One region of the Halomonas sp. IOP_6 genome, then DNA from elsewhere that is predicted to be linked to it. Evidence: riboswitches for the same ligand, from Rfam matches in the RefSeq annotation. Region 1 holds a riboswitch; each other region holds the start of a gene.
The links. A riboswitch is a leader RNA that binds a small molecule or an ion and turns the genes downstream of it on or off. The one in region 1 is predicted to bind thiamine pyrophosphate.

Region 1 (10,078 bases):
AGACGACATTGATGAGTTGCGTTGAAAAGTTGAGCATGTTGTCTTCTACCGCCAAGCGCACGGCGCCTTCACCAACGGCGGTGTGGAGCGGAAGCGTTGTTTCTGCAACCAACCAACGCAGGTCGTCTGTTTCGCGGGGTTGCAGGCGCTGTTCGTTCACCGCTAAGCGTAATTCGGGGGCATTTAAGGTTAGCTCGCTGCCATGCTGTAGCTTGCCATCGCTTAGGTTAAGTTCTCCCGCTAAGTTGCCGTGACCATCAAGTGTCAGCCAGGGCAGCGCTTCTAAATAGGGCATAAATACATCCCAAGCATCTGCCTGCGCTGCGAGGGTCAGTTGTGCGGAGAGGGCGCTGAGCAGTTCAGCGGTGAGCTCTGCGCGGGGAATTTGCGCGGTAGTAACACTGTCCAGAGAGGCATCTGCGCGCAACTGGATATTTTGTACTAACGAGGCTTGGTCGCTAAGGCGTATTAGGTGACCTTGGCTGATATCCAACGACACACTTGGAACGGCTAACGCAGCGCGACTTAGCTGGGTATCCGCCACCTGCAGCTGGCCTTGTGCCTCGAGAGCAATATCGCCTACTGTCAAGCGGCGAAGCCCGTTGGCATCGAGTGTCTGTATGTGTAGTTCGCCGCGCAGAAGTGCTAGTAACGACAGCGAAAGCGTTGCACGTTGGGCTTCAACGGATATCGGCAAGCTGTCGTCTTCCCGTGCTAAGTAGAGGTTCTCTACTTCCCAGCGCCCTGGGTGAAGGCTGTTTGCATTCGTCCAGCGTACTTCGACCCCCTCAATTTGAGACAGCCGTTTGGGTAGCCATTGGCTATTCAGCAGCCAAGAGCTGCCAAATACCCATACCAATGCCGCTATCAAAGCGCTTAATAGCGTGAGTAGTAGGATGCGGGGTAGACGTTTTGACCTAAGGTACTTGTTCGGCATACGGGCTTCCTTGCAGATGACTCCTGTCGGCGCGTGTTTTATGGCATTATGCGCGTCGTGGGGCCGTAATGGGTTTTCGATTTCAACGCTAGGCAGGCAGCAAAGCCATGTTCAAGGATTTTTACGCGCAACGCGGAGAGTATGTTGTGATCTCTGCTGAGCAGGCCAGCCGTTTCGCTAAGGGCGTGGCCGGCGATTACAACCCGATTCACAATCCAGATGCGCGCCGTTTTTGCGTACCTGGAGACCTGCTATTTACGCTGGTGCTGGTGAAGTTTGGGTTGTCGCGACAAATGGAATTTCGCTTCACCAATATGGTGGGAGCTGATACACCACTCAAGTTTAGTGAAGAAGCGAATGGTGATCTACTTGTCTGCGATGAAGGAGGCAAATGCTACCTGCAGGTGACTCGTGGGGGGGAGATTACTCACGATGAAGCGGCTATTGAGGCGTTTGCCCGCTGCTATGTGGCGTTCTCAGGGAAGAACTTTCCTCACTATTTAAAGCCTTTGATGGAGCAGCACGGGGTAATGTTTAACCCCAAGCGCCCCTTGGTTATTTACGACAGCATGGGGTTTTCCTTAGAGCGCTTAGACGGTTTCTCGCCAAACTTAGCCCTAACGAGTTCATCGTTAGAGGTTCAGGGCAAGCGTGCTGATGCTTTACTTGAGTTCTCGATTGAGTCTGCAGGAGAAGCGGTTGGAGTAGGCTCGAAGAAATTAGTGGTCAGCGGCTTATGTGAGTATGACGCGACTGAAATGGCAGCGATTGTTGATGAGTTCTACCGCTTAAAAGCGGCTTACGAAGCGGCGTAAGTAGCTCCGTTGCGTTAGCGTAATGGCGGGTGCCATTAACGCTAACGCTAAGGTATTCTCAAAGCCTATCAATTAAAAAAACACGCGAAGCGTTCTAGGCGCTTCCGCTGGATACAAGAGGCTTTGCATGAATCGCATCAAAACGCTTACGCTTGCCTGCGCAACAGCCACGCTCGCCGTTTCAGCCATGAGTGCTCAAGCGCGGGATTTTCGTCTCGGCCTTATCACGCCTGCACAGCATCTATGGTCTACCGAGGCGGAAGCCTTTGCCCAAACACTTAACGAGCGCTCTGATGGCGAGCATAGCGTTAGTGTTTTTCCAGCTCAGCAGCTTGGCAATGAAGCGCAAATGGTTCAGCAGCTGCAAACCGGCGCGTTAGATATGGCTTTCTTGACGATTGCCGAAATTTCCAACCGTATTCCCGATTTTGGCGCACTATACGCACCTTACTTGGTCGATGACGTTAATCACGCGGCACGGCTGTTGCGTTCTGACGCGGCTGGGGAACTACTCGAATTAATGCCACAAGAAGTCGGCTTAATTGGCGTTGGCTACGGCATGGTAGGCATGCGTCAAGTGCTCAGCCGTGACCCTATTGAAAGCGCCGACGATCTGCAGGGGCAGCGTTTACGTATTACCCCTTTCGAGCCCATTCGTGATTTCTATACGGCTACTGGTGCTGCCCCTGCACCCATGCCGCTATTAGAAGTATATGACGCGCTGGCTAACGGTCAGGTCGATGCCATTGATATGGATTTCGACTCTATTTTGATTTTGAAATTCTACGAGCAGGCAGAAAACCTGCTGATTTCTAACCATATGATGTTCCCTATGGTGGGCGTCGTGTCTGGGAGAGTATGGCGCGATCTTTCTGAAGAAGATCGTGAGCTGATTGATACTGCGATGGCTGAGCATCTAGAGAACGTGCTGGTGGGTTTTGAAGAGAAGGATGCCGCTCAGGAAGAGGAAATTCGCGCTTTGGATATCAACATCGTTGAAGCGGATGCTGAGTTTTTCTCTGACGCCATTGCACAGTGGGAAAACATCTGGGCGCCTAAGGCACCTATGTTAGAAACGTTACGCGCCGAAGCTGACCGGTTACGTGACGAGTAATATGCTGCAACGTTTTTCATCAGGGCTTGCACGCTGTGAAGAGATTGCCGCCGCTGCTTTAGCAGCGGCGGTTACCTGTCTGATTCTCACCAATATTGCGTTTCGCGCGCTAGGTAGTCCGCTTTACTGGATTAGCGAGCTGGCAATTTATGCCATGATCTGGATGACCTTTTTGATAGCCGCCACGGTGTTTAAACGCCGCCAGGGGATAGCGGTCACGTTGCTGAGTGATCTGCTACCGCAAACCGGCCGGAAACTGATAGGTATCTGGGTAGATGCCATGGTGCTGTTATTTGCTCTGCTGTTAGCGTGGCTTTGTTGGCGTTGGTATCAGCCCCTTGCACTGGTGCAAGCGGGGTTTGATACCCGTGCTTTTCAAGGGCAAACATTCAATTTTATTTACGCTGAAAACACCTCCACTCTTGGCATTAAAAAATTCTGGGCGTGGTTAATTGTGCCGTGGTTTGCATTTTCCCTTAGCCTGCATGGCTGGACAAATCTTATCCAGTCACTCAAACAGTGGCGAACCCCGACCCAAGCACCCACTGCCAAAACGCTACGCTAATCCTGCTTACCCTATTGACGGTCCGTTTATGACGATTGCTGTTTTTTTGCTGCTGTTGCTCGGCGCTGTGCCAATTGCGCTAGTACTGGCATTGACTGCCATGTGGTATATCCAGATGTCAGGCAATACGGTGTTGTTTGATTCGTATCCACAGCAGCTGTTTAGCGCCATTGAAAGCTATGGATTGCTGGCGATTCCGTTATTTATGTTGGCGGGCGAATTAATGAATGAAGGCGGTTTAACTCGCCGTTTAATTGCTCTAGCGCGCATTTTAGTAGGAGGGTTTCGCGGTGGTCTCGCCTATATCAATTTAGTCGCCAACATGATGATGGCGGCGATTATTGGTTCGGCGGCCTCGCAAATTGCCATTATGTCCCGGGCGATGGTGCCAGCGATGGAGCAGGAGGGCTACGATAAGCCCTACAGTGCGGCGATTACCGCCGCGGGTGGGCTACTGTCGCCGATTATTCCGCCGTCCATGCTGTTTGTGTTGTTTGGCGTCATGGCCCAAGTGCCTATTGCAGAAATGTTTATTGCGGGGTTGCTGCCGGGGCTGCTCTTGGGAACAAGCTTTTTTATAGTGATTGCCTTGGTAGGCTTGGTTCAGCAATACCCTAAAGGCCAGTGGCCTACTCGCTCTCAGGCACTTCATGACCTGCTTTGGGGGCTACCAGCACTGCTCATTCCTGTGATCATTATTGGTGGCATCCTATGGGGGGTTGCCACGCCAACCGAGTCGGCTGCGCTGGCCTCTCTAGTGGCTTTAATCATGGGTCGCTTTGTGTACGGTGATTTGCGTTTACGTCAGTTACCCCAGGTGCTAACGCGCACGGCGATTAATGCGGGGTTGGTCATCATGCTGATTGCCGCCGCTGGTGTGTTTGGCTGGGTGGTGATTTATGAGCAGCTTCCGCAGATGGCCGCCGCATGGATTGCCGCGTTGACCAGCGACCCCTTCGTGTTCTTGCTACTGGTGATTGGCGCACTGCTGTTAGTGGGAATGGTGATTGATGGCATTGCTGCGCTAATCTTAGTGGTGCCGATTTTAATGCCCATTGCCCAAAGCCAGTTCGCTATTAGCCCCTATCAGTTTGGTGTGGTGGTGTGTTTAACCCTGGTGATGGGGTTGTTAACGCCTCCCGTAGGGGCAGGGCTGTTTATCGCTTCCTCAATGACGGGTGCGCCGCCGCTTAAAATATTTCGCTCGCTGCTGCCGTTTTTGCTAGCAACGTTAGTGACCCTTGTTCTTCTCGCCTGGTTGCCGTGGTTAACCAACGGGCTTATCCAGCGTTAATCGGCATCACATCCATTCCAATCTCTAAACTGATGTTCTCCTCGGCGTTTATGATGCCTTTTAATGGCGGAACATCAGTCCCTGGCTGCTTACTCAGCGCCGAGTTGGCTAACTCTTTATCAAGTGGCTAATTGACGTTTACGTCAACTTGCTGATATACCCTAGAGTTCATCTTTGCGTCTCATAACAAACACAACGTTGAGGAAGGAAGTCATGTCCGTTCGTGAAATCCCTATGTATATCGATGGCCAGCCAGTCATGTCACAAAGCCAGGATTGGCGTGATGTGGTCAACCCTGCGACTCAGGAAGTGGTTGCCCGCGTACCATTCTGTACCGCCGAAGAGGTGGAACGTGCGATTGCCAGCGCTAAAACAGCTTTTAAAGGGTGGCGTAAAGTGCCGCTTGGCAAGCGCATGCGCATCATGCTGAAACTTCAGGCACTGATACGCGAAAATACTGCTGAATTAGCCGCGCTAATTACCGAAGAGCACGGTAAAACCCTGCCTGACGCTGAAGGTGAAGTAGGGCGCGGTTTAGAAGTCGTTGAGCACGCTTGTTCAATTACGTCGCTGCAGTTGGGTGAACTGGCGGAAAACGCCGCGAATGAAGTCGATGTTTACACTATGCACCAGCCGTTGGGCGTTGGCGCAGGTATTACCGCCTTCAACTTCCCGATTATGCTGCCCTGTTTTATGTTCCCGCTTGCCATCGCAACGGGAAATACCTTTGTCCTGAAACCGTCTGAGCAAGACCCCAGTTCCACCATGCGGCTGGTTGAACTTGCCCATGAGGCGGGCGTTCCAGCCGGCGTTCTAAACGTGGTTCACGGCGGTCCTGATGTTGCCAACCAAATCGCCGACCATCAGGATATTAAAGCGCTTTCGTTTATTGGCTCGACCCATGTGGGCTCCTTGCTTTACAACCGTGCCGCCGCCGCTGGAAAGCGTATGCAGTCGATGATGGGAGCTAAAAACCACTGCGTTGTTATGCCGGATGCCAACCGCAGTCAGGCGATTGATAGCCTACTCGGCTCGGCGTTTGGTGCTGCTGGCCAGCGCTGCATGGCTAACTCGGTTGTCGTGCTAGTCGGTGAAGCGCGAGAGTGGCTGAAAGATATTGAGGAAGGCGCGCGCAGCATGAAAGTTGGCCCTGGCACTCAGCGCGATGCAGACCTAGGGCCGCTTGTCTCACCACAAGCGAAAGAGCGCGTTGAACGCCTGATTTCAGCGGGTGAGAAAGAGGGTGCTAAGCTGCTGGTGGACGGCCGTGATTGCACGGTAGAGGGCTATCCAAACGGCAACTTTGTTGGCCCAACTCTGTTTGCCGATGTGACCGCTGATATGACGGTGTACCGGGAAGAAATTTTTGGCCCCGTGCTATGCGTGATCAGTGTGGAGACGCTGGATGACGCGATTGCGTTTATCAACGCTAACCCTAACGGTAACGGTACGTCGATCTTTACTAACTCAGGCTGGGTAGCACGGCGCTTTGAAACCGATATCGACGTAGGCCAGATTGGTATCAACGTGCCGATCCCTGTACCCGTCGCGTACTTCAGTTTTACGGGTTCGCGAGCTTCCAAGCTTGGCGACTTGGGGCCGAATGGCAAGCAGGCAATTACCTTCTGGACGCAGACCAAAACGGTCACTGCCCGCTGGTTTGAGCCAGAAAATGTATCTAGCGGTATTAATAGCACTATTTCGTTGAGTTAATTGCACCATGAAAAAGCCCCGCGATAAGCGGGGCTTTTAACGTTTCGGCTTAAGTATCCTGAAATAACGGCAGACTTCTTTTTAGGAGTTGGCCGATAGGGCCAAGCTGACTGGCGTGCATAACGAGAATGGTGGGAGTGGCAGTTTGCGTTTTTGCGTTGTGAGGAACTATGTGAGGAACTAGCAGCGCAAATTCACCTTCTTCGAGATGAAATTCATGCAGCTCACGCAGGCCATCAGGCGTTTCACACTGAGAGCAGCGGTAGTTATCATCTTCGCCATAAACTAAGCGATGATACATTTTGAAGAGCGTATAAATGGCTAAACCACCTTTCAAAGCAGGCCAGCGGGCAGGTGTGCTGCGCAGCGTGTCAGAAACGATGATGCCATCGGCTTCTGCGCTGGCGAATACGCTAGCTAGTGGTGCTGAGATGAGCGACGTGCTAGCGCTTAACGATGTCTCGTGTTCTTGAGGGTTCGAGGAGACCTCGTTAACCACTCGGTGGAAATCATCTAAAGAGGCAAGCGGGAAGTCCTTGTGCTTTAGATCACTTGGCTCGAAGCCGCCGTTTTCCCAGCCATGGATAACCCGGAGGGTGGCACGCGCGTGATGCATAGGCAGGGCAAGAAGGGTGTGCAGCATTACCCGGATATGAAGCTGACGCTCATCGGTGTCGTTTTTAAATGCGCAATAAGGGTCGGCAAAAAGAGTATGCAAGCGCCCAGGCGTATGCTCTTTGGCTTCGGAATAATGCATTTTGGTGTCCCTGTTAATTGCCGTTTGATGTATTTACTGCACGGCTTATAGGTCATTGAATAGTTGAGAGTATGGACAGCGTTAGCCGCGATTGAAAGTCACTTTGTTTAGTGTTTTGTTACCGAATCGCGTTATCCAAAAACATAATTGTTTAATCAAAACAAAAATTTAAAGCTCAATCAGGAAGTGAGGTGTAACGATGACTAATCGACTTAGCCGTTTCCGTGTACCAGAAACGCTGGATGAACTGCCTGACGATATTCGCGATGCAATATTAAAAGTGCAAAGCAAGGCGGGATTCGTGCCCAATGTATTCTTAATGCTAGCGCATCGCCCTGAGGAGTTCCGCGCTTTTTTTGCTTATCACGATGCTTTGATGGAGCGTGAATCCGACACGCTGACTAAAGCTGAGAAAGAGATGATTGTTGTGGCTACCAGTGCTCGCAATCGTTGCCTCTATTGTGTTGTTGCCCATGGCGCGCTATTGAGAATTTATAGTAAAGACCCTTTAGTCGCTGACAATGTCGCTATCAATCATCTGGCGGCAGGGCTAAGCGAACGCCATCGAGTAATGCTGGACTTTGCATTGCACTGCGGGATTGAGGTTGGGGAGTTCTCTGCCGCGTGGCAAACAACATTAGAGAAAGTAGGTTTTACGCTAGAGGACTGTTGGGATATTGGCGCCATTGCTGCTTTTTTCGGCATGTCGAATCGGTTAGTGACCATGACGGGTACGCCCCCCAATGAGGAGTTTTATTTGATGGGACGCCTACCGCGTTAGTAGGATAAAGACGCACATCTAGGCGTGACTCGCGGATAAATTTTACTAACGCCCAGCCTTTACTAACGAGCCGCTTTCGCCGAGGATAGCGTCTCCATTCACTGTCGCCAGGGGAGCCCGCAGCTGTTGGGCTGAGAATGCGCACTGCGCAGACCCTGGAACCTGATCCGGTTCATACCGGCGGAGGAAGTGCGACATGCCTTACCTAACGTCAGCCGTACTTGGTACGGCGCTATTCTGTTTTGCTTTTCTGGGCCTGCGTGCACGTCATGTGCAGGGGTCGCTTGATGACTATGTCACAGCAAGAAACTCGCAAACCGCTTCCACACTTGGATTCTCCTTTTTAGCCTCGGGAATGGGCGCCTGGATTCTGTTTGCGCCGCCTGAAATTGGTGCCTTTGTTGGTCCTTTAGCGTTGGCAGGCTATGCCATTGGCTCTGCGCTGCCGTTTATCGTGTTGGGGTTGTACGGACCAAAAATTCGTCGTGCATTGCCAGAAGGCAGAAGCATCGCCGAATTCGCCCACGCCTGTTACGGCAAGGGGGTGCGTCATTGGGTGCTACTGGTATCCGTAGCCTACATGGGCTGTTTTTTAGCAGCGGAACTGACGGCGATAGGTGCTATTACCGCGCTACTTTCCGATGTACCACCTGCACTAGTGATTATTGGCGTTGCGCTCACTACCTTGGTGTATACGGTGATTGGTGGGTTGCGCGCAAGTCTCGCAACGGATCGCTGGCAGGCATGGCTTTTACTAGCCCTGTTATTAGCCGTAGGTAGCGTTGCGATTTGGCGGCTACCAACCATGCCGAATGATGCAGTCATGCCCTCTATTCCTATTGCAAGTGCGCTCAGTGTTGCCCTGACGCTCGTGATTGCGGTGACCGCCGCCAATCTTTTTCACCAGGGCTATTGGCAGCGTGTATGGGCTGCCCAAGATGACCAGAGCTTAGGTCGTGGCGCTTGGCTAGGCGGCGGTCTGACCGTACTGGTTGTGATGGTGATCGGCGGTGTCGGCATCATGGCCGCCATGAGCGGTGTTGCTTTGGGAGAACCACCTATTCCTTTCTTTGCGCTGTTAACAGATGCGCCTGCCTGGGTGGCGTTACCTGCATTGGTGTTGGCAGTCACGCTAGTGACCTCAAGTGTTGATACGCTGCAAAACGGTATAGCGTCGGTGATAGTAGGGCGTGGCGGTGAACGACATGCAACATCTTTAACGACCGCACGTTGGATAACGGTCGCAATGATGGTGCCGGTGGTATTTATTGCCCTGCAAGGATTGTCAGTTCTACGGCTCTTCTTGATAGCCGACTTGCTTTGCGCTGCCATCGTGGTGCCTGTGCTGCTTGGCCTGTGGCAACGTATGACGCCAGTTGCGGCGATTGGTGGCGGTATCGCTGGGTTAGTAGGGGCAATACTGCCGGGATGGCTAAGCCAGGGAAGCATCGCAGCTGGCATCATGGCGGCTACCTTTCCAGGCAGTATCCCAACGTTGGGGCCTTTTCTAGGGGCGTTGCTGGCGTCTATTGTCGTCAGCGTTACAATGGCATATCTGCCTAATCGACGAAGCGTTAGGCCGTAACGTTAAGCCGTGAGCCAACTTAACAGGGACGATCATGATTCGCAGCCTACTAACGACGTCAGAAGGCGATGTGCGCGAAGGCGATGAACGCCTAATCGATGACTGGCAAGCGATGCCTGGCAGCCACCTATGGATAGACATGAAAGGTGAGCCTGAGGAGCGTGAACGCCAGCTATTGGAGCGTTTTGATTGTCATCCAATGGCAATTCAAGATGCCCACAAAGAGCGCCATCCGCCGAAAATTGAAGAGTTTGAACACCATACCCTGATTATTTACCGAGGTATTTCGTCGTTTGATGCTCAGCTAAACTTTGTGCCTCAGCAGGTGTGCCTCTTTATTGGCGAGCGTTTTCTAATCACGCTGCACGCCGGTGAGGCGCTTAGTATTGAACGACTCTTTAATGAGCACGGGAAAACGCTGCTGGCGCTATCTCCCGAGCGTGTCGCACTGAAAATTATGTACACTTCGGCAGGCTTCTATATCGATAGCTTACTGGAGTTTGAGAGCGAGCTAAGC
Region 2 (10,078 bases), on a different contig from region 1:
TACTTATCTCCCTGAATTCTCGGGTCTGTAGATATTTCAACTCTTGGGTTACTTTCATGTTCGGTTTCAACAAGAGCTTTCCAAACATCTCTTACATCCGTTACTTTGGAGCCTTTTATGTTAGTTGACGCTATTGTCACTTGATTAGAACTACCTCCCTCCGAGCTTGCAACATCTTTACAAAGTTCTTGGTATACCGGGCTTTCAAGTATTTCATCAAAAAAAACTTCAGAGCTTTCACCCTCAGACTCGCAAAAATGAATATCTCCACTTAGCTCGAAGGTTGATCTTTTCTTGTTACTGATGAAATCGTTGTGTTTAATCTCATCAAATTTAGCTGAAACAATAAATTTCTTTTCTGGATGAATAAGCATACTCAAGCGATGTTTCACGCCTGTGATTCGAACAGAAACTAAATCACCGTTATTTCCCTTATTTATTTCTAGATCTAGGTAGTACTTACCATCATCAGACAAAAACCCGCTCTGCCTATTCTGAAGGTTTTTATGATAAATCTTAAAAGTATTTACTAGTTTGAGAGGTGGGGGACTAATAATGCCCTCTAACTCATCATGCAGCTTTATAATTTCTTGGCTTGATATTTCAGGTAGTTCGCACAGTTGATTTACATATTTATTCAAATGAGTTAACTGCTTAAATACTGCCAATTCACTAATTATCTTCACAACAGCGTAACGATCTATACTTGCCGTAGGAATATTTTCGTGATTATCAGGAGAGTAAGTAGGCGTATATCTACTCTCATCTAGTTCGATGATATCGATAAACACCAAACCGTTGTCACTGACAATGATATTCTCGGGGTGTATATCACCATGATGAATATTTTCTGAATGCAATTCAATTAGTGACGATAGTAGCTGCTTGATCTGTAAAGTAGGATCATCAATTTGTTGAGACTCAACAAACTGCTTCCAGGTGCTGCCTTTTATCCATTCAAACTGGAAAAAGGCACAGGTCATTTGTGGGTTTAAGCCATAGTCAAAAATTTTGGGTAGACACTTTATATCTGCATTTTTTCTAATCTCTAACCTATTAAAAAATGACAGTAGCTGACTATTAACACCACCATCAGCTGACACGTCGCTCACCCCAAACCAAGCTTTCAGGCCAAATGAATCATCGATAGCTTTTAAGAAATTGAATGTCCCGTCAATCCTTACCGGGCTAGTGCCTCCAAAATCAACATAGATATTTTTTGAAGAGTGAAAGTTTGCTAACAGGCCTAGTTTATCTTCACCATCAGACTCACCTACATTCAATAGTTTATTAAGCTCAGTAAGAGCTTCTCGCAGATCTTTAAAACGAGCAGAAGCTTCAAGCTCTAACCCCCTTTCAAACCATTTTCCGAGCAGTTGGCATATTGAATTATCTTTAATTGGTTCCCAGAGGTAAATGCCATCTTCTTTTACAGGCGGCTTGCCGAACGCAATATAGTGACATGCAGCTGTAGCTAAATATACATCACGAGTAAAATGTGTACCGTCAGAATCATCGTACAACTCTTCAGGTGTTGCAATCTGGTTGTGCTGAAGAATTTTACGAATGTTAGACACTGTTTTATTTTTCGGGTCTGGATAGGTTGCCGTTAGGAAATTAGACAATACAACCTTACTTGGTAAAGATACCCAGATACTGTGATTGCCGAGGTCGCGGTGTGCTACGTCAATATCATGAAGGCTAGCTAAACGACTTACGAGAGCTTGAATTAGGTTGAGCCTATTTTCTTCAGTAAGCTTTGCACTGTTCTTTCTCACAAATGTATCTAGGCGTTCTTTTTTATTTGGCCATTCATACAATTCAACAAAATCAGAAGATAACTCGCTAGGTATATACTCTAATCGAAGATATGTATCCTTAAGTTCTTCATCTTGGCTTGCTATGTAGCCAAGTACATCACTTTCTCTGTGAGCTATTAAAGATCTTTGTTCTGGAGTTCTAGCATGCTCAACGATACAAGGAGAGGTGAAATTCCATCTACGCATCAGCGCTTTATAATTATGATTATCAGAACGTTGGCTGTGGTATTCAGAATACAATCCATCTCTATGCTGGAATAGAGGTTGGCCTTGTAAGACATAATTATTAGCTGAGTAATTTTTTGCTTTAAAATCGGCACTATTACTAGAAAATATTTTATCCCATTGTTTTAAGTTTTTATTAGGAGCATCCTCTTTTCGCTTTACCATCCATGATACATCATTTTTAAAATACTTCTTATAGACTTTTTCTTCGCCTATTTTAGAGAACTCCTCTAACGTGAACACATAGTCTTTTTCATCAGAATGTAGGTCCTCTTTACCAGCGGTTCCACATAAGACCACACAATGATCAACCCAAGGTACAAACCTGTTACTTAAGCGCTCTTTTAATTTAGTCGCTAATACTTGAGCCGACCTTCTAGCTTGGCGCACACCATTACTTCGATGTTCTTCTCGCCCATCAGGAAACTGTACTACCCACTTGCCATTTTTAGAAAAGATTTTCCCTGACCACTTTTTAAACTCAACGTTTATTATTCGGTCATGGGTTACGAGAATTAAATCGCCTTCAAATTCTCCACTTTTTCTTCCCCTCATCTCTAGGGATGAATAACCTTTCCAATTGTTAGGTAAAGTAGCCTCAAGCCTTTCGTTCGCTTCTCTTTCATAGCCGTTTATCCCTAGTGGGTCTAAACATTGTATTTTCATTATTTGACCTTCTATCCTCAAGAATAAATATTCTAAAGTTTGTCACATGCAACAAGGAGGAGAAAGCTCTAACATGAGCCCCCTGAAAATTTAAAAATAAGCTTTTATAGTCTTAACGGGTCTCAAACCTTGTACCACAAAACATGATCGCCAAAGTAGCCTACTAACTCACACGTAGATGGATAGAATCCATCTACGAAGACTGGACTAGGAAGAATCCTCTGAAAAGCTAACAGTGATTATACACCCCGCTACAAAACCCCAATAAACGCGCGACGGCACATTCATTGGGGTTTTGCAGCCACCCAATTTGACTCTACCCCATTGATTCCCAAGAGAGCAAAGCCAATTTTGGCAGCCTATCCAAAATTCGCGTGCTTGCGTGTTTTTCCCTGCTCAATAATTCTGTGCTCATGAACAGTATCTGAAGATATCTCTTATGAAACTGGTGGAACACGTCAAGGCGACCCTAAGGGTCAAGCGCTATAGCCTCCGTACTGAGAAAACCTATTGTTACTAAATTCGCTTTTTCATTCGATTTCACAACTTACGGCCCCCTGCCGCCCTATCAGGCCATGAAGTGCAGTAATTTTTAGAGTGTCTAGCAATCGAGAGACGCGTGGCGGCGTTAGGTTAGCCAAGTACATCAACGTTTCTAAGAAGCCTACTATTCACTCACTATCCCCCTTGCATCTCTTCTCTCGTCCTCCTAGACTGCTTGGCACTAACTGCTTGACGGGGTGCCGGTGAATCCGGCTGAGATGGCGCAGGGCGTATCCACTTGATACTGCCAAAGCGCTGGTCCCGCTGAACCTGATCCGGCTAATGCGCTGCTCCTATGACGAGCGCGGGTACCGGCGTAGGGATCAAGCGATGGCCTTGGCTAGCTCTTTCTCACGATCGCACGCCACCTTCAGCGCCATTCACTCGATCTCAATCGCTCGCCCTCCGGATCATTACTACCGGAGGCACCATGGGCTACCGCTTTGCTGATCTTACTAATGCCTGCCATGACGACTGGCGCGCCTATATTGAGCACGATTTTGTCCGCCAGCTGGGTACCGCCACGCTGCCAGAAGCATCCTTTCGCCACTATTTGAAACAGGATTACCTGTTTTTGATTCACTTCGCCCGCGCCTACGCGTTGGCCGCCTATAAAAGCCCTACGCTGGCTGATCTGCGCCAAGCCCATGAAGGTTTAAAAGCTATTGTGGATGTGGAGTTGGGTCTGCACGTGGGCTTTTGCCAAGAGTGGGGAATTTCCGAGCAAGAGCTGGAGGAGCTGCCCGAAGCCAGGGCTACCCTGGCGTATACCCGCTACGTATTAGACACCGGCAATCGCGGCGACCTGCTCGATTTACATGTAGCGCTGGCTCCTTGCTTAGTGGGCTACGGCGAAATCGCTAACTGGCTGAACGCTCAGCCTTCTACCCTACGCGGCAGCCAAAACCCTTTTGATGCCTGGATAGCGATGTACGAAAGCCAGGAGTTTCAGGCCGCCATGCAGGCTGAGCTTGAGTGGCTCAACGCCCGCCTTGCCGATGTTACCCCCGCCCGCTTTGCCGAGCTAAGCAAGATCTTCCGCGACGCCACGCGACTGGAAATCGATTTCTGGCAGATGGGTCTGGATCTGATAGACAGCGATCTAACAGACAAAAGTCGCACCCATTAAGCCAACACAATAACCATAATCAACAACGAAGGAAGACGACCGTCATGACGAAGACTTTAGAAACTAAAACTGTAAAAACTGAGACCTCAAAAAGTAAAACCAGCCACTTTTTAGCGGAAACTGCCCAGGTCGATGCCGCTGCCATTCAGCCGCTGCCCGCATCGCGCAAGGTGTACGTTGAAGGCTCACGGCCCGATATCCGCGTGCCGTTTCGGGAAATCACCTTGTCGCCCACTAAAACCAGCAGCATTGATGAAGAGAACCCGCCGCTGCTGGTGTACGACACCTCTGGCCCTTACACCGACCCAGCCGCCAACAACGATTTACGCAAAGGCCTACCCGCCCTGCGCCGCGCCTGGATTGAAGAGCGCAACGATACCGAGTTCCTTGACGGCCCCACCAGTGAGTACGGCAATCGCCGCGCTAACGACCCCACGCTTGCTCAGTTGCGTTTTGATTTAACGCGCACCCCGCGCCGGGCAAAACCAGGTAAGAATGTCACCCAACTGCACTATGCGCGCCAGGGCATTATTACCCCTGAAATGGAATTTATTGCCATTCGCGAAAACCAGCGCCGCCAAACATTAGGCACCGCTGAAGTTGAGCGTATTCTTGGTCACCAACATCCTGGCCAGAGCTTTGGAGCAAAACTGCCAGAAGAGATCACGCCGGAATTTGTGCGCGACGAAGTCGCCCGAGGGCGCGCAATTATCCCCAACAATATCAACCACCCAGAATCCGAGCCGATGATTATTGGCCGTAACTTCCTGGTCAAGATTAACGGCAACCTGGGTAACTCGGCAGTTACCTCGTCGATTGAAGAAGAAGTCGACAAAATGACCTGGGGTATCCGCTGGGGATCGGACACCATCATGGACCTTTCCACTGGCCAGAACATTCACGAGACCCGTGAGTGGATTATCCGCAACTCGCCGGTGCCGATTGGTACAGTGCCGATCTATCAAGCGCTTGAGAAGGTCAACGGCATTGCCGAAAACCTGACCTGGGAAGTGTTCCGCGACACCTTGATTGAACAAGCTGAACAGGGCGTGGATTACTTCACCATTCACGCGGGTGTGCTGCTGCGCTATGTGCCACTAACCGCCAACCGGGTGACCGGTATTGTCAGCCGGGGCGGTTCTATTATGGCCAAATGGTGTCTGTACCATCACCAGGAAAGTTTCCTGTATACCCACTTCGAAGAGATTTGTGAGATCTGCAAGCAGTACGACGTAGCGTTTTCTCTGGGCGATGGCCTGCGCCCCGGCTCAGTCGCCGATGCCAACGACGAAGCGCAGTTCGCTGAACTGGAGACCCTGGGTGAGTTAACAAAGATTGCCTGGAAACACGACGTTCAGGTGATGATCGAAGGCCCTGGCCATGTGCCCATGCACTTGATTAAAGAGAACATGGATAAGCAACTCGAGGCGTGTCATGAGGCACCTTTCTATACCCTCGGCCCACTGACCACCGATATCGCCCCCGGCTATGACCACATCACCTCCGGTATTGGCGCGGCGATGATCGGCTGGTTTGGCTGTGCGATGCTTTGCTATGTCACGCCGAAAGAGCATTTGGGTCTGCCGAATAAAGATGACGTGAAAACCGGCATCATCACCTACAAGATTGCTGCCCACGCAGCGGATTTGGCCAAGGGACACCCGGCCGCCCAGCGCCGTGATAATGCGCTTTCCAAGGCACGCTTTGAATTCCGCTGGGAAGACCAGTTCAACCTGGGGCTAGACCCGGACACCGCCCGTGAATTCCACGACGAAACCCTGCCGAAAGACTCCGCCAAAGTGGCGCACTTCTGCTCCATGTGTGGGCCGAAGTTCTGCTCCATGAAGATCAGCCAGGAAGTACGCGATACCTATCGGGACCGCGCGCCGGAAAATACCGCTGAAAGTGATTCCGAGGCAGTCAAACGTGGCATGCAGGAGCAAGCGGAGAAGTTCCGCCGCGAAGGCAGCGAGCTGTATCAGGAGGTGTAAAGTAGCACCTTGCTGAAACGTCTCGCTGACTAACGTGGCCCCTTGAGTGTTAAAGGAACACTATGAGACCTCAAGGGCCACTTTCAACACGCCGTCGCGCTGATGGGAAAACAGATCGTAAGCATCAACGATGTTTTCCAGGGCGTAGCGGTGGGTCACCATGGGGCCAAGATCCAGTCGCCCTGCGGCAATAATGCTCATCAGTCTGCGCATGCGCTCTTTGCCGCCAGGGCAAAGTGACGTGATGATCTTGTGGTCACCCAGGCCCGCACAGAAAGCACTCAGCGGTATGGTCAGGTCTTCAGAGTAAACGCCAAGGCTTGATAGCGTGCCGCCGGGCTTTAACACCCGCAATGCCGATTCAAAGGTTTGCTGCAGGCCGAGTGCTTCAATCGCGGCGTCCACACCGCGCCCGCCGGTCAGCTTTAGAACCTCCTCGACGACATCAACCTGACGAAAATCTAGGGTGACATCGGCGCCCATCTGCTTGGCCATTGCCAAACGTTCATCGACACCGTCGACAGCAATAATCATCCCCGCCCCACGTAACCGCGCACCTGCTGTCGCACACAGTCCAATCGGGCCTTGCGCGAACACCACCACCGTGTCGCCAATATTGATTCCCGCTTTTTCGGCACCCGCAAAGCCGGTCGACATGATATCGGGGCACATCAGCACTTGTTCGTCGGTTAGGCCGTCTGGCACGGGCGAGAGATTGGCCTGGGCATCAGGCACCAATAAGTACTCCGCCTGGGCACCGTCGATGGTATTGCCAAAGCGCCAGCCGCCCATTGGTTTATAACCGTGGCTGTGGTGGCCACCATCTTGCGAGGAGCAACCATCTTGGCAGGCATAAGAGGTGAAGCTCGGGCAAATCGCACCGGCGATGACGCGCTGGCCCTCTTGGTAGCCCTTTACGTTGGCGCCCAACTTTTCAATCACGCCCACCGGCTCATGGCCGATGGTTAAGCCTCGCTCAACGGGATATTCACCCTTGAGGATATGAATATCGGTGCCGCAGATTGTGGTAGTGGTGACACGCATCAGCGCATCATTGGGGCCAATCTCGGGAATGGGCTTGTCGTCAATCTCAATGCGGCCAGGCTCAACAAAAATAGCGGCTTTCATCATAGTAGGCATGGAACGGCTCCTATTGAAGTGAGTGATACCCCATCACTATTGAGCCCACTGGATTAAGGAACAGCAATTGACGTGGAACAATGAGAGATACATTAGATATATATAGACTTAAATAGCATTTACCGCGCTATCTTATTTATACCAAGTGTACCGCTAGCTGCTGCTTTTTTAATTTATAGGTATCCATTATGCTCACACTACCTTTCAAACCCTGGTCGACCGCAATTGCTGTGGCCACCACACTATTGATTTGGCTGGTAATTCCTTTGCCAGAAGGGCTGACACCAAACGCTTGGCTTATGCTGGCAATATTTGTCGGCACTATTGTCGCTATCATCGGCAAAGCCATGCCTATTGGGGCGATCTCTGTGATTGCGATTTCTATTGTCGCGGCAAGTGGTGTTACCGGCGACACGCCAGGTGAGGCCATCAATGTCGCCTTAAGCAGTTATGCCAACCCACTTATCTGGTTAATTGCCATTGCGATCATGATTTCACGTGGGTTGATTAAAACTGGTCTGGGTGCACGTATTGGCTACTACTTCATCTCGATTTTTGGCAAACGTACGCTGGGGATCGGCTATGGCCTCGCCTTTTCAGAGCTAACAATTGCGCCAGTTACCCCAAGTAATACGGCGCGAGGTGGCGGTATTATCCACCCCATTATGCGCTCTATCGCTCACAGCTTTGACTCACACCCTGAAGACAACACGTCTGGTAAAATCGGCAAATATCTAGCGCTGGTGAATTACCACAGCAACCCCATCACCTCGGCTATGTTCATCACTGCCACCGCCCCTAACCCATTAACCGTTCAACTTATCTCGTCCGCCACTGGAGCAGAAATACAGCTGAGTTGGTTAACCTGGGCGGTCGCCATGCTGCTGCCGGGCTTGGTCGCCATCCTGGCGATGCCGTACATTCTGTACTTGCTTTACCCGCCGGAAATTAAAGAAACCCCGAATGCCACCCAGTTGGCGAGAGACAAACTTGCCGAACTAGGAAAGCTAAGCCGAAACGAAGGCATCATGTTGCTCGTTTTCTTAGTGCTGCTTTTGCTTTGGGCGGATATCCCAGCGATTTTCCTGGGGGATGCGGTCACGCTTAACACCACAACGTCTGCGTTTATTGGCTTATCGCTACTACTGCTAACAGGGGTTTTGACCTGGGAAGATGTGCTGAAAGAAAAAAATGCGTGGGATACGCTGCTGTGGTTTGGTGCTCTTATCATGATGGCTAGCCAACTTAACGAAACAGGCCTAATTAGTTGGTTTTCAGCGAATATGCAGAGCTGGATTACCACGATGGGGATTGGTTGGGCGGGAGCCTCTGCACTTCTGGTACTCACCTTTCTTTATACCCACTACTTTTTTGCCAGCACGACTGCACACATCACCGCGATGATGGCAGCATTTCTCACCGTTGGCTTAAGTCTCGGCGCCCCACCTATGCCTTTTGTGCTGATTATGGCGGCCACATCTTCGATTATGATGACCTTAACCCATTACGCCACAGGCACTTCACCAGTCATCTTTGGCTCAGGCTACCTAACGCTGGGAGAGTGGTGGAAAGCAGGTTTCATTATGAGCGTGGTGAACCTGCTCATTTGGGTAATCGTTGGTGGTTTATGGTGGAAGCTGCTTGGCCACTACTGAGTTACCACCTAAAAGCCAACAGAGGTTATTGACCTCTGTTGGCATTGAAATGCCCAGGCTAGACGCTATTTCTTAGCCTTCTCCTTGGCCTTACCTTTACCTTTCTGCAGTTCGCCCTTTACTTGTTGGGCTTTACCCTTAGCTTCTGTTTTACTACTTCCGGTTACTTTGCCAGCTGCTTCCTTCACTTTTCCGGCGGCCTTATTGACAGTACCTTTCACTTTATCTTCTTTGCCACTTGCCATGACGAACACCTCTAATCCGTTAGTGGGGATGATGCCGCTCACTAAGTGAATACTCACTTCGAATGGCGACACCTTCCTTAGCGTAGCCTTTGTTAGAAAAGTTACCTCAATTACTTTTAGGCAGGCGCGTTGGCTGCCAGCAATTTAGCAAACAGTGTAAACAAGCCATGACCAACAAGGTGCCCACGAGCGCAACGCTCATCGAAGAGAACCGATAAAGCGCACTATAAACAAGGTCTTGCTGCGGGCCTAACGATTGTCCAAAGAGAATACCCAACGTTGTCAGCCCTCCAAAGCCAATGCCTGAGCCGCCACCTTCCAAAATATGTTCTCTAGCAAACAGCATTAGTCCAAGCCAATAGAGCAAAATCACCAGCAAAAAATGATGGCTTTGGGTGTAAAGCAATAGCTGCATTGCCAGCGCCAGATTACAGCCCAGTAGCGTGCCGATTGCTCGCTTACCTGCCGACACTCGAGCGCCGGAATAACCTAAAGCAAACAGAATCAGAATGGTGGCCATTTGCGCTGACAGTGAATCTCTGAGGTCAAACATTTGGAACACTACAAACGAGAGCGTGGCCGTAATGCCGCCCATCAATGTTTCATGGCGAATTTGAGCTGCGGGCTTTGCACTGCGCGGTGGTGGCTGGCGGGGATCAATATC
Region 3 (10,078 bases), on a different contig from region 1:
GACCGGCTTTAGGGATCATTCGTAGCCTTTTACAACGGCTATCAGAGCGTCTCTGTGATTGAAGATATCAGTCAGTGCATTTAGATCGTGCTTAACTGATTCATTATCTTGACGAATTTCAATTCTTTTTAAGCTTTTGGAATTGAAGTGAAGGCGACAGATTGGCTTACGATTGTTGTCATCAAGCAGCACGGCGCAATACGACTTTGCATCTCGCATGAAAACCCTTTCAGGAGCTACTTCGCTGGCAACGATAGCCCGAACCATGTTGTAACCATCGATCTCCTCCTGAGTCGTGACTATCTCATCATCTGTATTTTGAGAAGGTTCTTCGGAGTCCACCTGAATGGACTGTAAGTTAACAGCACCTGACTCATCGCCACTTGTCGTAGCTAATGCCTGTTTGAGCCTTAGAGAAACCTGCTCTTTGATGTGTTGAGCCATTGCGTCGCGGATGATCGGTGTGAATTCATCAAGAACTTGCTGAGTCATCCGTCCATCAAAGAAATCTTGAGCGATGAATTTGATGAATTCGCGGGGCGGTTCTTTAAGCATTTTGCTGAATGATGCCATCGCGAGATTGGTGTATTTCAGCCGATTTGCAGTACTAAGAATGGTGTCGACGTTAAAAACAGGCTTAGCAAATTTCTTCAGTTCTTCAATATCCCTTTCGTTATAGTCAGTCAGACGAAAGGTAAAAAATGGTCTGTTATCTAGCTTGTTTGTGTCATCAAGATCTGAGTAAAAGCGGTACTCAATGCCATTGGTTAAAATCGCAAACTTTGCTTCCGTGCAATTGAAATAGCGGTAGAGCTGGCTGAATTGTGCATCTGCAAGATCTGTCGTACGGGGCTTACATTCGATGAGGATTGAAAGCACACCATCATTTTTGATGGCGTAGTCGACCTTCTCGCCTTTCTTCAAGCCAACGTCAGCCGTAAATTCAGGCAGTACCTCGGTTGGATTGAAAACGTCATATCCTAAGCTTTGTATAAATGGCATGACCATCGCATTTTTCGTCGCTTCTTCGTTGACGATGTGGTCAAGCTGCTCTCTGGCACGGCTAGCCAGTGTTGCGATTTTTTGTGCTATCTCCATGTTCCCTGCCTTTTTAGTTGGTTTGCTACATCCTCCCAAATGCCCAACGCCCTAAAAAACGAGCGCAAATTTGGAAGTTATCTATTTCGTAGCTGGGATACAGCGTATTGTCAGATATAACTCTAATTCGGTTTCCAGGTAAATGCTGAAGACGTTTAACGTGTACTTGGCCGTCTAATTGAAAAAGAACTCCATCTAACCATTCTTTACCCAACCTCGCTATTGACCTTAGTCATACTTAGCCCACACCGATTCCACGCTAGCGCCTTTGGTTCAACGTGCTACGCTTCGCGTTACTTTTTATTATTTGGGTGATTCGCTATGCCGATGTTTCGTGTGTTGGCGGCTTCCGCGCTGGTGCTGCTCACGCTGTCTACGCAAACCCAGGCCCAAACGTCTGCTGACTGGTCGGCTTACGATGAGGTGTTTGAGCGTGGGGCGAACCACGCAGCGTGGTGGGAGGCAGGCTGGACGGGCATTTATGCGGCGAGTTTTGCGCTGAATGCTTACCAGTCAAGCGAGGCTAGTAGCCGCGATGATCGTTTTGATGCGCGGGTGGGGGTGGTGAAGTCGGCGCTGGCTCTCGGGGGCATGTTGATCGATCGGCAGCCGCATCAGGCGGCACTGGTTGAGTACGAGCGCTTGAAGGCACGTGGTGAGTTAAGCGGCGTACAGGCACTCGGCTTAGAGCTTGCTCAGGCGGAGCGTGAGCGCCGTGGGTTTGATGCACGCATTAGTTCACTGGTGGTCAATAGCCTGGCTGGGGCCGTGATTGCCGCCGATGGTCGTGAACGGGATGGTGCCGTGAACTTTGCCACCGGCATGTTGGTAAGTGAGCTACAAATTTGGACGCAGCCCAACCAGGCTTCTAGCGCAATTAACCGTTTTCAACCTGCTCGCCTCTCAGTTGGGCCTGTCACGTTGAACGGTGAATACGCACTGCTTGTCTCACCCCAGCAAATTGGCGCTGCTTGGCGCTATTAGCCGCGTAGTAATCGCCGCACACCATGGTCATGTTAAAAACATTGTCAGTGCAACAGGATTGTCAGCACACCAGGAGCGCGTAAAATATCGGGCTCTTTTTTGGTTTTACCAATTGTTATGTTATAACTTATTTATTGGTTAGCGAGGACACTCAATGAGTGAGCATATGCATCGCCATAACAAGGAAGGTCCTTGTCATTTTTCGCTGATGTCATTATCTGCCGCGAAGCGGTTGGGTCTAGTGGCACTGCCGCTGCTGGGTTTATGGGGTTTAGTTTTGTGGGCAAGTGGGTGGCCGCTATGAGTGAACGTTCACTTTCACGCCTGCAACTGCATGATTTGCACCTTGCCCAAGGCGGGCGCACGGTGCTTGAGCATGTCGATGGTGACATAAAACCTGGTGCTATTACGGCGCTTATCGGCGCCAACGGGGCGGGCAAAAGCACGTTGATCCAGGCGATTATGGGTGAACTGCGGCCTATTAGCGGCAAAGTGATTTGCACCGTTGATAAAGCACGCCGCGCATGGTTACCGCAGCAACTGGCTCTGGACCTTACCTTTCCGATGAGCGTGGAAGAGTTGGTGATGACCGGCAGTTGGCCAAGCCATGGGGCGCTGAAAGGCTACTGTGCGGCGCATTATCGCAAGGGTCGCGACATCATGGCGCGCTTAGGCATTTCTCATTTGGCCCACCGCCCTTTGGGTGAGCTTTCCGGTGGCCAGCGCCAGCGGGCGCTGATTGGCCGTACGTTGATGCAGGAAGCGGAGCTTTTGTTACTGGATGAGCCGTTTGCCAACGTAGATAGCGATACGGTGGATATCTTGATTCGTATTTTGCGCCAAATGGCTGATGAAGGCGTGACCATCATTATTGTGCTGCACGACATGGATCATCTGAGCCGCCTAGCCGATGAAGTTTTGATGCTAAGTGGTGGCCATGGTCGCTGGGTCGCGCCTAGTGCGCTTAGCCACCAACATGCATCGGCCAAGGTAGTGCCGTTTGCTTTGGGAGGTCGTCATGCTGGCACTGCTTGATGCATGGTTTGTTGCACCTTTTGATTATGGCTTTATGCGACGTGCGGTCGTGGGTGGCTTGGCACTTTCGCTGGCTGCCCCGCCGCTGGGCGTGTTTTTGGTGCTACGGGGCATGAGCCTGATTGGCGATGCGATGGCGCACGCTATTTTGCCTGGGGTGGCGCTGGGCTTTTTACTCGCAGGGTTCTCTCTGCCGGTAATGAGCGCCGGGGGCGTTCTGTTCGGCGTGATGGTGGCGTTACTTGCCGGTGCAGTGTCGAAAATGGGCGGCCAGCGGGAAGATGCGGCTATGGCGAGTTTTTTTATTATCTCGCTGGCAGCCGGAGTATTACTCATTTCTATGGGTGGCAGCAGCGTGGATTTAACCCATGTGCTGTTCGGCTCAATTTTGGCGATTAACTCCACAGCGCTACTGCTCATTGCCTCTATCAGCACACTGATTGTGATTATTTTGGCGATCATTTTCCGCGCGTTGGTCGTGGAGTGTTTAGACCCGCTGTTTTTACGCGGGCAAAGCCGCCGTAGCAGTTGGGTACATAGCGTTTTTTTAGGGCTATTGGTGCTTAATTTAACCGCGGGTTTCCAAACCTTGGGCACGTTAATGGCGGTGGGTTTAATGATGCTGCCTGCCACTGCGGCGCGGTTTTGGAGCAAGCGGCTGGAAGGCTTGATAGGTATTGCCGTGGTATTGGCCATGATCGCCAGTACCGGCGGGCTATTGATTTCGTTTCATCTTGATACCCCGTCAGGGCCGAGCATTATTCTGCTGGCTGGGGTGGGTTATCTACTGTCGGCACTGTTCGGCCGCTATCACAGCTTAGCCGCTAAGCTGCGGCGTAAGACAACGCCGCTGGCGCTTGAACAGTCGTCATAACTCTTTGTTATTTTTGAAGGAGCGTTATATGTCGCTTTTCTCTTCATCGCGCTGGTGGGTGGGTGTTTCGGCCATGCTGGCATTGCCTGCAGCAATGGCTAACGACCGTGTTCAGGTAGTTACCAGCTTCTCTATCTTGGCTGATATGGTCGAAAACGTGGGCGGCGAGCACGTTGACGTAACGTCGCTTGTCGGCCCTGACGGCGATGCGCATGTTTATTCGCCAAGCCCAGGCGACGCCCGCGCGCTGGCCAGCGCAGATGTGGTGGTCTTTAACGGACTGCTGTTTGAGGGCTGGATGGAGCGTTTGATTGAGTCTAGCGACTATACGGGTGCCCTGGTCACCGCAACCAACGGCATTCAACCCCGCGCCTTTGCCAAACACGATCATGAAGAACACGGCCATGACGATCATGGACACGACGACCATGGCCACGACGATCATGGCCACGGGCACGACGAGCACGATCACAGTGAACATGACCATGGTGATGACGACCCTCACGCATGGCAGGATCTACAGCAGGCAAAGGTCTACGTTACCAATATTCGCGATGGCTTAATCGAAGCAGACAGTGCTAATGCTGAAAGTTATCAAGCGAATGCTGAGCGCTATTTAGCGACAATAGACGAGGCTGATCATGAAATTCGTGATTTGCTGAGCGATATTCCCGCTTCTGCCAGCGTGATTACCGGCCATGATTCGTTTGGCTATTTCTCAAACGCTTATGGGGTGAACTTTCTTTCCCCTGTCGGCCTTTCTACCGAGGCTGACCCCAGCGGCGCCAGCATGGCCGCGTTGGTGGATGTCATCGAACAGGAAAACGTGCAGGCGCTGTTCCACGAGAACATGACCAACCAAGCAATCATTAACCAGCTTGCCGAAGAAACTGGCCTGCCGATTGCTGGCACACTGTATGCCGATGCGCTGGCGAGTGAGGGTGAAGCCAACACTTACTTAGGCATGATGCGTCATAACGCGAACGTGCTGCACTCAGCATTGGCTCAGCCGGGTCATGACGATCATGCTCATGAACACGACCATCATGGTCATGATCATTAAGCGAAAAAGTTAACTATTGAATACCGCCGCAGGGCGGTATTTTTTTGCGTTGCATTTTGTCCCAGGGATGGGGAGACTTGCACTACTGCTGTAAATTTTCATCTCTGTAAATTCCCCCCTGCAAAGAGCCAACACCATGCGCCTGAACGCCGATTTTAGCCACTTTGCCAGTGTCACGCCGGATCAGTACCATTGGGTGGACTCCCCCAGCGCGGGCGTAGAGCGCATGATGCTAGACCGCATTGGCGACGAAGTCGCCAGAGCCACTAGCTTGGTACGCTACGCGCCCAACAGCCAGTTCAACCGCCATACTCATGGTGGTGGTGAAGAAATTTTAGTGCTAAAAGGTGTCTTTGCCGATGAGCATGGCCGTTACCCGGCAGGCAGCTACTTACGCAACCCGATTGGCACTGGTCATACCCCGCAAATAGGCGAAGAGGGCGCACTTATTCTGGTGAAGCTACACCAGTTTGATGAAAACGATATTCTGCAACTGGCCGTGCCTGCCCATAGGCTGCCCTGGCAGCCAGACCGACGGCCAGGTATTACTTACAAAATGCTGCACACCTATAGTTCAAAACAGTATGGCCCAGAGCGGGTCAGCCTAGAGCGCTGGGAAGCCGATACACTAGTGTCTTATCCACCGCTTGCCGGTGGTTTAGAGCTGTTTGTGCTGGAAGGCTCTCTGCTCAGTGATGAGCAGGAATATGCTAACGGCAGCTGGTGCCGCTACCCAGTAGGTGCGGCACCTCAGTTACGCGCGGGTAATGAAGGCGTGCAGCTTTATCTAAAACGCGGGCACTTAGCCACTGTTAAGCTACCCAGCTAATCTACAAAACTGTTTACAAATCTAGCCTACCAAGCCAATAAACGGCAGCAGCGTTAATAGGGCGATCAGCACCACGGCAACGATTACCAGTACGACTTGCACGGGGTGGGCGAGGAAGCGCCGCCATAATGTTGGTGCATTGCCACTGGCAACCGCTTCTTCGTGCTCTCGCCGTGCTTTAGCTTGACGCTTTTCCTGATACGCCGCCAATGCCGCTTCAGCGGCCTCGCGCTGAGCAGTGTTACGCAGCCAAATTGCATCGACACCCAGGCGAAAAAAGCCCGCCTGGGTTTCATAGACATCAAAGCCCTGCTCATCTAGCAACTGGCGTACTTCCAACGCCTCTTCATCGGTCACATGGCTTAGCCGAAACAGCAAGTGGGCCATATTAGTCGCCCATGGCCGCCATACGGTCTGCCTGAATCACTTCGATCCAGTAGCCATCTGCATCTTTGACAAAGATAACGTCTTTCATCTTGCCCTGGTCCGCGCGCTTGATGAACGTCACCTCATGCTCATCAAACCATGCTTGAGCAGCTTCTAAGTCAGGCACACTAAAGCAGATATGACCAAACCCTTGAGGCTCAGCGTTACCGTCATGATAGGCAAAATCCTGCTGATCTTCTGTGCCCCAGTTATGCGTCAACTCCAGCAAGCCTTTCTGACTGAAGGTCCAGGCAGTGCGTGCTTGAGTATCTTCTGGCACGTTATCGCTGCTTTCGAGATTGGCTAGGAAATAGAGCGAAAACTGCATCTCTTCGAAATCCAGTCGGCGTAGCACCTGCATTCCAAAAACCTTAGAGTAGAACGCTAGCGCGCGTTCGGGATCCTTCACCCGCAGCATGGTGTGATTTAAGCGAAACCCTTGGGTTTGCGGCGCTACGGGCGCGACTCCGGAATGTTGTTCACCTTGAAAACTCATTTTGCTCTCCTGTCGCTAATGCTGATCATTGAATCCATTGAGCCTCACTTACCGCTTACCATGAGGGCTTTAGAGCCATAATACCAGCCCTTACAAGCATGTAGGATTCACTAACGCAGCGTCACATTAAGCGCACTGGCAATACTAAACAAAACCCCTACACTTATTATTCATAAACTTTACAAAAAGCAGTTCCCGCAACATGAGCGATGCCCCACCTTTGAGGCGCCCACAGGAGTTTTCCATGACCGCGATTGATATGACCCTCGGTGACCACATAACGTTAAAGCAGTTAGCCCATGCCATACACAATGGCTTTTCACCGATTGTGGAAGTTGAATCAATGGATGGTATCTATAAGGTTCGCTTCCATCACGCGAACGGTGTTTCTGATTTAACCAATGCTGAGGGGCATGTCAGCACGTTTTTGGGCACCGGTGAGATTCGCGACACCCTTGGACAGCTGGGCCTCACTCATGGCGTGCTTACGTTTGCCGACCAGTGTGGCGATGAAATGATTGGTGTTGAGGGTAAGGCGATAACGCCTGATGAGATGCTCACCTACGGAACACGCATCTCGTTTCGTTGATATTTGCTCATAGCGTTTCCCAGGCTTTACAGATTGATCTAAGCCAAGGATAGTACCATCACGACAGGGGCGCCCATGCTTCACGGGCTGAGAAGCACCCTTTGAACCTGAACCGGATAACACCGGCGTAGGGAGTCGTGATGCAGCTGCATCACCTCCCAGCCGGGAGGATATTATGCCTTCACGCCCACTCGGCGATTATCTCAGCGATCTGCGCACTACCACACCGCTGGTACATTGCATTACAAACTACGTGGCGATGAACAGCACCGCTAATTTGCTATTGGCGACAGGTGCTTCCCCTGCCATGCTGCATGCTCAAGAAGAGGTGGCTGAGTTCACGGCTATTTCTGGCGCGCTATCCATCAATATTGGCACCCTTTCCTCTCCCTGGGCTGACGCCATGGTAATTGCCGCGCGCACTGCTCATGAAAACGATATTCCGTGGGTGCTTGACCCTGTGGCTGTTGGCGCCACCACATTTCGCCAGCGCCTTTGTGAGACATTACTGGCTTACCAACCTAGCGTTATTCGTGGCAACGCCTCAGAAATTCAAGCACTTAATGGATTAGCCAGCCAGGGGCGTGGGGTCGATGCGACGACTAGCACTCAGGAAGCTACCACCGCTGCCATTGCGCTAGCCCAGCAACATCGCTGCGTAGTGGCGGTCACTGGCGAGACCGATTTCATTACCGATGGCACTGTCCATTATCGCCTTAGTGGAGGACACGCGCTGATGCCCAAAGTGACTACCTTAGGCTGCGGATTGAGTGCGCTGGTGGCAAGCTTTGTGGCCGCAAACCGCGCGCAGCCGCTGGAGGCTAGCTTGGCCGCCTTGGCGTGTTTCAGCATCGCTGGAAGCCGTGCAGGCGAGCAGGCTCAAGGCCCTGGCAGTTTCCAGGTGGCGCTATTGGACGCGCTGTATCAATTATCCCCTGACGACCTTTCGACTCTTGCTCAATGGGAGGCGGTGCATGCCGTTTGATCTTTCACTCTATTTAGTCACCGATGCTGGTCTGTGCGCTGGCATGGGTCTGGAAAAAACCGTTGAAGCTGCTGTGCAGGGCGGCATTACCATGGTGCAACTACGCGATAAACACGCTAGTGACGAGCATATGATCGCCCAGGCCAAACGTCTCAAAGCGATGTTAGCAGGTAGCGGCGTTCCACTGATCATTAATGATCGCCTGAACGTGGCGTTCGCCAGCCAAGCGGATGGCTTACATGTCGGGCAAAGCGACACAGCTGTTCAAGCAGCGCGAGCCACTCTTGGCCAACACGCCATTATCGGGCTTTCGATTAACACCCTAGCCCAACTTCAGGAGGCACCTGTCGAATTGCTCAATTACGTCGGTTTAGGGCCCGTGTTTGCGACGGACAGTAAACAAGACCACGCCCAACCAATTGGCTTTGATGGGCTGGCACAGCTTGCCAATGCCTGCCAACTTCCCAGTGTCGCGATTGGCGGACTAAAAGCTGAACACATGGCTCAAGTGAAAGCCGCTGGGGCAAACGGTGTTGCGGTTATTTCTGCTATTTGTGGTCAGCCAGACCCCCGCCTGGCTGCACAGGCATTCCACGCGCAATGACCCAGCTCGACCATATCGCGGCGTTTGTAAAGGTCGCTGAGCTGGGTAGCTATACCCGCGCGGCCGAGGCGCTAGACCTTTCTCGCACGCGGGTATCTCGCCAAGTGATGGCGCTTGAAGAGGCATTGGGCGCTCGGCTTATTCAGCGCACCACCCGGCGGCTGCACCTCACTGAAGCGGGAGAACGCTATCTCGTTCGTGCGCAAAGCATTCTGATCGCTTTGGACGAGGCAGCGGCAGAAATCGGCAGTGGCACCAGTACGGTGAGCGGGCAGTTGCGCATCAATGGCCCGATGAGCTTCGGCACACGCTATCTTTCACCGCTGGTTGCACAGTTTATGCAAACGCACCCTGGGCTTGAGGTGCGTTTGGATCTCAACGACCGCCGCGTTGATTTGCTGGAAGAGGGCTACGATGTCGCCATTCGTATTGGCAACCTGCCCGACTCTAGCTTAGTGGCGCGACGGCTCACCCAGTGCCGGATGCTGTTTTGCGCATCACCTGATTACCTCGCCCAGTATGGCACGCCGCTGAATAGTGAAGACTTGGCATCTCACCGCTGCCTTCGCTACCGAAGCGGCCAAAACAGTGGCGATTGGCGGATTGGTCATCAACTACTTAGTATTTCTGGTCCCCTAGAGAGTAATAATGGCGATATGCTGACGCATGCAGCTGAAGCAGGCTTAGGGATAGCGCAACAGCCCAGCTTTTTAGTGACTGATAGCATTGCAAACGGACGCCTAGTGCCGATTCTGCAGGACTTACCGCCGGCTTTGCTAGACATCCATGCGCTTTACCCAGCCCGACGCTATTTACCTGCCAAAGTAGAGCGCTTTATTGAGTTATTGGCGGCGGCGTGGGGTGACCCACCAGTATGGGAAATTGAGCTCGGATTGTCGCCTTTATCGCAACAGTGAAGTGCATTAACAGTGGATTATCTCAGTGGCTTTCATCTGTAAAGTGGCACTATCGCATCCAACGTGATGCTCGCGACTAAGAGAGACGGCTATGACCACTACTAATACTTCACCACTCACCCTCCATGCCACCGCCTTGCTACGTATCAGTTTAGGCGTAATGGCCTTAGCTCACGGC

Region 2: linked by a shared signal. The riboswitch ahead of tenA (thiaminase II) and the one ahead of K7H08_RS06950 (sodium:solute symporter) in region 1 are both predicted to bind thiamine pyrophosphate.
Region 3: linked by a shared signal. The riboswitch ahead of thiM (hydroxyethylthiazole kinase) and the one ahead of K7H08_RS06950 (sodium:solute symporter) in region 1 are both predicted to bind thiamine pyrophosphate.

Annotation. Positions count from the first base shown of each region.
Region 1 covers NZ_JAIRBO010000003.1:159,010-169,087, reverse strand. Annotated here, with positions in the region: gene K7H08_RS06990 (hypothetical protein) at 1-937, opposite strand, end outside; gene K7H08_RS06985 (DUF3581 family protein) at 1,045-1,752, shown strand; gene K7H08_RS06980 (TRAP transporter substrate-binding protein) at 1,880-2,866, shown strand; gene K7H08_RS06975 (TRAP transporter small permease) at 2,868-3,431, shown strand; gene K7H08_RS06970 (TRAP transporter large permease) at 3,460-4,725, shown strand; gene K7H08_RS06965 (CoA-acylating methylmalonate-semialdehyde dehydrogenase) at 4,939-6,438, shown strand; gene K7H08_RS06960 (hypothetical protein) at 6,488-7,195, opposite strand; gene K7H08_RS06955 (peroxidase-related enzyme) at 7,395-7,976, shown strand; TPP riboswitch at 8,076-8,183, shown strand; gene K7H08_RS06950 (sodium:solute symporter) at 8,173-9,561, shown strand; gene corA (magnesium/cobalt transporter CorA) at 9,596-10,078, shown strand, end outside.
Region 2 covers NZ_JAIRBO010000002.1:356,225-366,302, reverse strand. Annotated here, with positions in the region: gene K7H08_RS05210 (AAA domain-containing protein) at 1-2,711, opposite strand, end outside; TPP riboswitch at 3,438-3,594, shown strand; gene tenA (thiaminase II) at 3,685-4,383, shown strand; gene thiC (phosphomethylpyrimidine synthase ThiC) at 4,428-6,374, shown strand; gene K7H08_RS05195 (NAD(P)-dependent alcohol dehydrogenase) at 6,435-7,514, opposite strand; gene K7H08_RS05190 (DASS family sodium-coupled anion symporter) at 7,703-9,169, shown strand; gene K7H08_RS05185 (CsbD family protein) at 9,235-9,414, opposite strand; gene K7H08_RS05180 (DUF2955 domain-containing protein) at 9,521-10,078, opposite strand, start outside.
Region 3 covers NZ_JAIRBO010000006.1:134,544-144,621, reverse strand. Annotated here, with positions in the region: gene K7H08_RS12745 (type I restriction endonuclease) at 16-1,098, opposite strand; gene K7H08_RS18510 (S24 family peptidase) at 1,124-1,312, opposite strand; gene K7H08_RS12740 (hypothetical protein) at 1,420-2,082, shown strand; gene K7H08_RS12735 (metal ABC transporter ATP-binding protein) at 2,383-3,117, shown strand; gene K7H08_RS12730 (metal ABC transporter permease) at 3,101-3,991, shown strand; gene K7H08_RS12725 (metal ABC transporter solute-binding protein, Zn/Mn family) at 4,020-5,054, shown strand; gene K7H08_RS12720 (cupin domain-containing protein) at 5,191-5,883, shown strand; gene K7H08_RS12715 (DUF6164 family protein) at 5,905-6,270, opposite strand; gene gloA (lactoylglutathione lyase) at 6,272-6,805, opposite strand; gene K7H08_RS12705 (hypothetical protein) at 7,050-7,394, shown strand; TPP riboswitch at 7,450-7,545, shown strand; gene thiM (hydroxyethylthiazole kinase) at 7,570-8,379, shown strand; gene thiE (thiamine phosphate synthase) at 8,369-8,983, shown strand; gene K7H08_RS12690 (LysR family transcriptional regulator) at 8,980-9,900, shown strand; gene K7H08_RS12685 (DoxX family protein) at 9,992-10,078, shown strand, end outside.